Linked DNA regions of Kineococcus endophyticus. The protein of the gene in region 2 binds, or shares a complex with, the protein of the main gene of each other region. Links are inferred from orthologs where the notes say so. Each region holds a gene or a part of one and is shown on either strand. Other genes may lie near its edges.

Region 1 (3,744 bases), on a different replicon or contig from region 2:
GCTCCTGGGGGAGGTCGCGACGCTCGTCGAGGCCGGGTTGCCGGTGGTCGTCCCGGCCGGCCCGTCGACGGCGGACCGGTGGCGGGAGCTGGGGTTCGGCGGCCTGCTGGACCGGTGCACGGTCCTGGGGTCGCTGGACCCCGTGCAGAGGACGGTCGTCCAGCACCGAGCGGCCGTGCTCGTCTCGGACGCGGAGGGCGCGGCCGAGGAGGCCTCCGTCCTCAAGCGCCCGGCCCTGCTCGTGCGCCGCGCGACCGAGCGTCCCGAGGTCCTGGGCACCTTCACCACTCTCGTGCCCGGCGGACTGCGGCTCGCCGCCGCCGTCCGCCGCGCCCTGGCCGACGACCCAGCCCGGCTGCAGACCCTGCCGAGCCCCTACGGGGACGGCTCGGCGAGCCGGGTCGTGGTCGAGTCGGTGGTCAAGCTCGTCGCCCCGTTCTGAGGCGCCGGGCCGGCGACCTCAGCTGGCCCGCGCCCGACGCCGCCGCGTGCCCGCCGTCGCCGTGGTGGTCTGGAGGATCTCGGCGAGGAACTGGCCCGTGTAGCTGGCCGGGTCCGCCGCGACCTCCTCCGGGGTGCCGGTGCACACGACCGTGCCGCCGCCGTTGCCGCCCTCGGGCCCCATGTCGACGAGCCAGTCCGCGGACTTGATGACGTCGAGGTTGTGCTCGATGACCAGCACGCTGTTGCCCTTGTCGACGAGGCCCTGAACCACGCCGAGGAGCTTGCGGATGTCCTCGAAGTGCAGGCCCGTCGTGGGCTCGTCGAGGACGTAGACCGTGCGGCCGTTGGAGCGCCGCTGCAGCTCCGAGGCCAGCTTCACGCGCTGCGCCTCCCCGCCCGACAGGGTCGTCGCCGGCTGCCCGAGCCGGACGTAGCCCAGGCCGACCTCGGTGAGGGTCGTCATGAACCTGGAGATGGCCGGGACCGCGGCGAAGAAGTCGGCGGCCTCCTCGATCGGCATGTCGAGGACCTCGGCGATCGTCTTGCCCTTGAAGTGCACCTCCAGGGTCTCCCGGTTGTACCGGGCCCCGTGGCACACCTCGCAGGGGACGTAGACGTCCGGCAGGAAGTTCATCTCGATCTTCAGCGTGCCGTCGCCCGCGCACGCCTCGCAGCGGCCGCCCTTGATGTTGAAGGAGAAGCGGCCCGGCTGGTAGCCGCGCAGCTTCGACTCCGGTGCCGAGGCGAACAGCTTGCGGATGTGGTCGAAGACCCCCGTGTACGTGGCGGGGTTCGACCGCGGCGTGCGGCCGATGGGGCTCTGGTCGACGTGCACGACCTTGTCGAGGTGCTCCAGCCCCTCCACCGACTTGTGCCGGCCGGGGACCCGGCGGGCACCGTTGAGCTTGTTGGCCAGCACCGTGTAGAGGATGTCGTTGACCAGCGTCGACTTCCCGGACCCCGACACCCCCGTCACCGCGACGAGCTGACCGAGCGGGAACTCGACCGTCACGTCCTTGAGGTTGTTCTGCCGGGCGCCGGTGACGACGAGCTTGCGCCCGTCCTGCGGGCGCCGCTGGGCGGGCACCTCGATGGCCCGGGCGCCGGAGAGGTACTGGCCCGTCAGCGACTTCGGGTTCGTCAGCAGGCCCTCGAGGTCGCCGGAGTGCACGACCTCCCCGCCGCGCTCCCCCGCGCCGGGACCGAAGTCGACGATCCAGTCGGCGATGCGCACGGTGTCCTCGTCGTGCTCGACGACGATGAGGGTGTTCCCGAGGTCCCGCAGCCGCGTCAGGGTGTCGATGAGCCGGCGGTTGTCGCGCTGGTGCAGGCCGATCGACGGCTCGTCCAGCACGTAGAGCACGCCCACCAGCCCCGAGCCGATCTGCGTCGCGAGCCGGATGCGCTGGGCCTCCCCGCCGGACAGGGTGCCCGAGGGGCGCGACAGGGACAGGTAGTCCAGACCGACGTCGAGCAGGAACCCGAGCCGCGCCTGGATCTCCTTGAGCACCTGGCCCGCGATCTTCTTGGCCCGCGCCGACAGCTCCATCGTGTCGAGGAAGCGCGAGCACTCGTCGATCGGCAGGGCGCAGATGTCGGAGATCGAGCGTCCGGCGATCTTCACGGCCAGCGAGGTGGGCTTGAGCCGCGCCCCCTGGCACACGGGGCACGGCGTCTCGCGCATGTACCCCTCGTACCGCTCCTTCGAGGAGTCCGACTCGGTCTCGGCGTGCCGGCGCTTGACGAACTCGACGACGCCCTCGAAGCCCGTGGAGTACGACCGCTCACGGCCCCACCGGTTCTTGTAGCGGACGTGGACCTGGTGGTCCTTGCCGTACAGCAGGGCGTCCTTGGCGCGCTTGGGCAGGGCCCGCCACGGGGTCGTCGTCGAGAAGGACAGGTCGGCGGCGAGCGCCGTGACGAGGCGCTCGAAGTAGTCGGCCGACCCCGCCGTCCACGGCGCGATGGCCCCCTCCTCCAGGGAGAGGTCCTCGTCCGGCACGACGAGCTCGGGGTCGACCTCGAGCTGGGTCCCGATGCCCGTGCACTCCGGGCACGCCCCGAACGGGGAGTTGAAGGAGAAGGAGCGCGGCTCGATCTCGTCCAGCTCCAGGGGGTGCTCGTTGGGGCACGCCATCTTCTCGGAGAAGCGGCGCTCCCCCTCGGGGCCCTCGACGTCGACGAGGTCGGCCACGAGCAGCCCCGAGGACAGCAGCAGCGCCGTCTCGACGGAGTCGGTGAGGCGGCGCTTGACGCCGTCCTTGACGACGAGGCGGTCGACGACGACCTCGATGGTGTGCTTGAGGCGCTTCTGCAGCGTCGGCGGGTTGTCCAGGGGGACGACCTCGCCGTCGACCCGGGCGCGGGCGAAGCCCTTGGCCTGCAGCTCGCGGAACAGCTCCGCGTACTCGCCCTTGCGCTCGCGCACGACCGGGGCGAGCAGCTGGAAGCGCGTCCCGTCGGGCATCTCCAGCAGTTGGTCGACGATCTGCTGCGGCGTCTGGCGGCCGACCGGCTCCCCGCAGACGGGGCAGTGCGGCGTGCCCGCCCGCGCGAAGAGCAGGCGCAGGTAGTCGTAGACCTCGGTGATCGTGCCGACCGTCGAGCGGGGGTTGCGCGACGTGGACTTCTGGTCGATCGACACCGCCGGCGACAGGCCTTCGATGAAGTCCACGTCGGGCTTGTCCATCTGGCCGAGGAACTGGCGGGCGTACGCCGACAGCGACTCCACGTAGCGGCGCTGGCCCTCGGCGAAGATCGTGTCGAAGGCCAGCGAGCTCTTGCCCGAGCCGGACAGGCCGGTGAAGACGACGAGGCTGTCGCGGGGAAGGTCGACCGAGACGTTCTTGAGGTTGTGCTCGCGGGCACCCCGGACGACGAGGCGGTCGCCCGCCGCGCGGGCGCTGGCCACCGAGCGCGTCGCCGAGCTGGCGGAGGTCCGGCTGCGACGGGCGCCGCCGCTGCCCTGGGCGGGCACCGGTTGCGGGGACGCCGCGGTCCCCGTCGCGCTCTGGGTCTTCGCTCTCGCGGTCTTCGCGCTCGGGGTCTTCGCGCTCGGGGTCTTCGCGCTGGAGGAGGGGGTCCGGGATGCCACGGGGCAACCCTAGGCGCCACCTCCGACACGAGCCTCCGCGCGCGGTCCGGGGACGCCACCCGTGAGGACTGCACGGGTGGGCGTCCACCGATCGGCGGACGCAGGTAGTTGAGCGTTCTGCTTACCCTCAGTACATGGCTCCACCCGTCTCCGCCCTGCAGGACGCCCACCCCCACCACCTCGCGGTCGCCGGCGTCCCCGCCGCC
Region 2 (4,480 bases):
CCGAGGGCGTCGGGCAGCGGCTCCGTGAGCAGCGCGGCCGCGTGCGCGCCGCCGGCCACGGCCTGCAGCTGGGCGCCGGCCCACGGCACGTGGGTGGCCAGGCGGTACGGCAGCTGGGACGTGGCGCGGTCGGCGGCCGCCGCCTCGTCGGCGACGCGGGTGGCCCGCTCCCGGGCGCCGGACCAGTCCTCGGCCCGCACCTCACCCTCCAGGCGGGGCGCCTCGGCGGCGACGCGCTGCAGGGCGCGACCGGCCTGCACGCTCGCGACGGCCACGGCGGCCGCCCAGGCGAGCAGGAGCAGGAGCAGCAGGCCCAGCACGATGCGCAGGACGGGCGGGCGCCGCCGGGCCGGGGTGGGCGCGGGCTCGGTCAGGTGCTGCTCTGCGTTGCCGGACACGCCGCGACAGTAGCGACCGTGGGCCCCGTGCCCCGGGGCCTCGCCGTGACCGGGCTCGTGTCGGAGGGCGGTCGTAGGCTGGACGCACCGCCCGATCCGACCCCGGAGTGTTCGTGAGCCTCACCGGCCTGCTCGACGTCCTGCGCACCGAACCCGCCGTCCGCGCGGCCGTCCAGACCGCCCACGAGGGCGGCAGCAGCGCTCTGGACGTCGTCGCGCCGCTGGGTGTGCGCCCCGCGCTCGTGGCGGCCTTCGCCGCCGAGCGCCCCCTGCTCGTCGTCACCGCCACGGGGCGCGAGGCCGAGGACATGGCGACGTGGCTGCGCTGCTACCTCCCGCACGACCACGTGGCGGAGTTCCCGGCCTGGGAGACGCTGCCGCACGAGCGGCTCTCCCCGCGCAGCGACACGGTCGCCCAGCGCCTGTCGGTGCTGCGGCGCCTGGCCCACCCCTCGCCCGACGACCCGACGGCGGGGGAGGTGCGGGTGGTCGTGGCACCGGTGCGCGCCGTCCTGCAGCCGCTGGTGAAGGGCCTGGCCGACCTCGAGCCCGTCCGCCTGCGGCCGGGCGACGAGGTGGGCCTGGACGCCACCGTCGCGGCGCTCGCGGCCGCGGCCTACACGCGCGTGGACATGGTCGAGCGCCGCGGCGAGTTCGCCGTGCGCGGCGGCATCCTCGACGTCTTCCCGCCCACGCGCCCGCACCCGCTGCGGGTGGAGTTCTTCGGCGACGAGGTCGAGGAGGTCCGCTCCTTCTCGGTGGCCGACCAGCGCTCGCTGGAGAAGGAACCCGACGGCGTGTGGGCGCCCCCGTGCCGCGAGCTGCTGCTGACCGAGGAGGTGCGCGAGCGCGCCCGCGCCCTGCAGGCGACGCTGCCCGGCGCGGCCGACGTCCTGGCCAAGCTGGCCGAGGGCATCGCGGTCGAGGGCATGGAGTCGCTCGCGCCCGCCCTCGTCGACGGCATGGAACCGCTGCTGGACGTGCTGCCCGCCGGCACCCACGTCGTCCTGGCCGACCCGGAGAAGGTCCGCGCCCGTGCCCACGACCTGGTCGCGACGGGCGCGGAGTTCCTGGACGCCGCGTGGATGAACGCCGCCAACGGGGGCCAGACGCCCGTCGACCTCGGCGCCTCCTCGTTCGCCTCCCTGGCCGAGGTGCGCGCCCACGCCGAGGTGACGGGCCGGCCGTGGTGGTCCATCACCTCCCTGGTGGAGGACGAGGAGCTGCGCGACCTCGAGGACGTGCGCATCCTGCGCGTCAGGGCGCGGGACGTCGCCGGGTACCGGGGCGAGACGGAGAAGGCGCTGCACGAGCTGCGCGACCTGGCCTCCGCCGGCTGGCGCATCGTCGTGACGACCGAGGGCCAGGGGCCCGCCAAGCGCCTCGTGGAGATGCTCTCGGGCGAGGACGTCCCCGCCCGGCTCGTCGACGACCTCGTGGAGGAGCCCGCGCCCGCGGTCGTCACGGTGACGACCGCCAGCGTCGAGCACGGGTTCGTCGCCGAGGCCCTGAAGGCCGCGCTCGTCACCGAGTCGGACATCACCGGCGTGGGTGGGCAGTCGACGAAGGACATGCGGCGCATGGCCCCGCGCCGTCGCCGCAACGCCGTCGACCCGCTCTCGCTGCGCCCCGGCGACTTCGTCGTGCACGAGCAGCACGGCATCGGGCGGTTCGTCGAGATGGTCCAGCGCACCATCCAGGGCGCCACGCGCGAGTACCTCGTGCTGGAGTACGCCGCCAGCAAGCGCGGGCAGCCGGGGGACCGGTTGTTCGTGCCGACCGACACCCTGGACCAGGTCACCCGGTACACCGGGGGCGAGGCGCCGACGCTGTCGAAGATGGGCGGCTCGGACTGGGCCAAGACCAAGAGCAAGGCGCGCAAGGCGGTCAAGGAGATCGCCGGCGACCTCATCCGCCTGTACTCCGCGCGGATGGCGACCAAGGGGTACCAGTTCGGTGGCGACACCCCCTGGCAGCGCGAGCTGGAGGACGCCTTCCCCTACGTCGAGACGCCGGACCAGCTGGCCAGCATCGACGAGGTCAAGGCCGACATGATGAAGCCGATCCCGATGGACCGGCTGATCTGCGGTGACGTCGGGTACGGCAAGACGGAGATCGCCCTGCGCGCCGCGTTCAAGGCCGTCCAGGACGGCAAGCAGGTCGCCGTCCTCGTGCCCACGACGCTGCTCGTGCAGCAGCACTTCAAGACGTTCGCCGAGCGGTACGCGCAGTTCCCGGTGTCGGTCAAACCGCTGTCGCGGTTCACCCCCGGCGGGGACGCGAAGGAGACGATGGCCGGGCTCGCCGACGGTTCCGTCGACGTCGTCATCGGCACCCACCGCCTCATCTCCGGGGAGGTGAAGTTCAAGGACCTCGGTCTGGTGATCGTCGACGAGGAGCAGCGCTTCGGCGTCGAGCACAAGGAGGCGCTGAAGACGTTGCGCACCAACGTCGACGTGCTCGCCATGAGCGCCACGCCCATCCCGCGCACGCTGGAGATGGCGGTCACCGGGATCCGCGAGATGTCCACGCTCGCGACGCCGCCGGAGGAGCGTCACCCCGTCCTGACCTACGTGGGCGGCCAGGAGGAGAAGCAGGTCACCGCGGCGATCCGGCGCGAACTCCTGCGCGAGGGCCAGGTGTTCTACGTCCACAACCGCGTGTCCTCCATCGAGCGCACGGCGGCCCGCCTCAAGGAACTCGTCCCCGAGGCGCGCATCGCCACGGCGCACGGGCAGATGGGTGAGCACCGCCTCGAGCAGGTCGTCGTCGACTTCTGGGAGAAGCGCTTCGACGTGCTCGTCTGCACGACGATCGTCGAGACGGGCCTGGACATCTCCAACGCCAACACCCTCATCGTCGAGCGCGCCGACACCATGGGGCTGTCGCAGCTGCACCAGCTCCGCGGCCGCGTCGGGCGTGGTCGCGAACGGGCCTACGCCTACTTCCTGTTCCCGCCGGAGAAGCCCCTCACCGAGACCGCGCACGACCGGCTCGCGACCATCGCCCAGCACACCGACCTCGGCTCGGGCATGGCCGTCGCGATGAAGGACCTCGAGATCCGCGGCGCCGGGAACATGCTCGGCGGGGAGCAGTCGGGCCACATCGCCGGCGTCGGGTTCGACCTCTACATGCGGATGGTGGCCGACGCCGTCGCCGACGTGCGCAACAAGGTCCCCGGCGCGGCGAACGAGGACGCCGAACCCGAACCCACCGAGGTCAAGATCGAGCTGCCGGTCGACGCGCACCTGCCGCACGACTACGTGCCGTCCGAGCGGCTGCGGCTGGAGGCCTACCGGCGCCTGGCCGCCGCCGACTCCGCGCAGGACCTCGTCGAGCTGCACGCCGAGCTCGTCGACCGCTACGGCACTCCGCCGCAGCCGGTCCTCAACCTGCTGGAGGTCGCGAAGTTCCGCATCGCCGCCCGCCAGGGCGGACTGCGCGAGGTCGCGCTCATGGGCAAGCAGGTGCGGTTCGCGCCGGTCAGCCTGCCGGAGTCGCGGGAACTTCGCCTCAAGCGGCTCTACCCGGGGACGATCCTCAAACCCGCCCTCGACGTCGCCCTCGTGCCGGCCCCCATGACGGCGCGCATCGGCGGGAAACCGTTGCGCGACGCCGAGATGCTGTCGTGGGCGACGGAGTTCGTGAACGCCGTGCTGCTCGAGCAGTCCGCCTCCGTCGCGGCGGCGGGGGCGCGGTAGGCATCAGGGCAGGAGGGTTCTGAGATCGACGACGAGACTCGCGGGACCCACGTCGAGCGGGACGGCGGGGTCGCCGTCCCGCAGGACCCGGTCGGCGCGGAACACGCCGCTGTCGTCCAGCACGTGGACCGACAGCGTGCGCTCGCGAGGGTCGACGATCCAGTAGCGGGGCAGGCCGGAGGCGGCGTACTTGGTCATCTTGAGCAGGAGATCGTCGCGGCGGTTGGTGGCGAGCACCTCCACCACCAGTGCCGGGGTGCCGGTGAACCGCCGGTCGTCCGTCTCGTCCGCGCGGGCCCAGACGAGGACGTCGGGGATGAACTCGTCCCTCCCCGGTTTCCAGCCCCACGCCACCGTCGCGTCGTGCGTGGGGGGGAGGAC

Evidence for each region.
Region 1: the proteins of mfd (region 2) and uvrA are in contact, whole or in part, in a crystal structure (PDB 4DFC), measured with the Escherichia coli proteins. The link is inferred for Kineococcus endophyticus from one-to-one orthologs.

The regions. Positions count from the first base shown.
Region 1 is NZ_JBFNQN010000013.1:120,894-124,637, reverse strand. Bases 261-3,705 are described here. They hold uvrA (excinuclease ABC subunit UvrA), read right to left. Parts: upstream 3,356-3,705; coding sequence 461-3,355; downstream 261-460. Other genes in these bases: AB1207_RS18595 (MarR family winged helix-turn-helix transcriptional regulator), read left to right, coding at 3,673-3,705; AB1207_RS18605 (UDP-N-acetylglucosamine 2-epimerase), read left to right, coding at 261-442. Outside these bases: more of AB1207_RS18605, read left to right, coding at 1-260; more of AB1207_RS18595, read left to right, coding at 3,706-3,744. UniProt on the Escherichia coli protein: The UvrABC repair system catalyzes the recognition and processing of DNA lesions. UvrA is an ATPase and a DNA-binding protein. A damage recognition complex composed of 2 UvrA and 2 UvrB subunits scans DNA for abnormalities.
Region 2 is NZ_JBFNQN010000014.1:61,578-66,057, reverse strand. What follows is about bases 119-4,299. They hold mfd (transcription-repair coupling factor), read left to right. Parts: upstream 119-511; coding sequence 512-4,099; downstream 4,100-4,299. Other genes in these bases: AB1207_RS19145 (Uma2 family endonuclease), read right to left, coding at 4,103-4,299; AB1207_RS19155 (DUF4012 domain-containing protein), read right to left, coding at 119-398. Also shown: more of AB1207_RS19155, read right to left, coding at 1-118; more of AB1207_RS19145, read right to left, coding at 4,300-4,480. UniProt on the Escherichia coli protein: Couples transcription and DNA repair by recognizing RNA polymerase (RNAP) stalled at DNA lesions. Mediates ATP-dependent release of RNAP and its truncated transcript from the DNA, and recruitment of nucleotide excision repair machinery to the damaged site.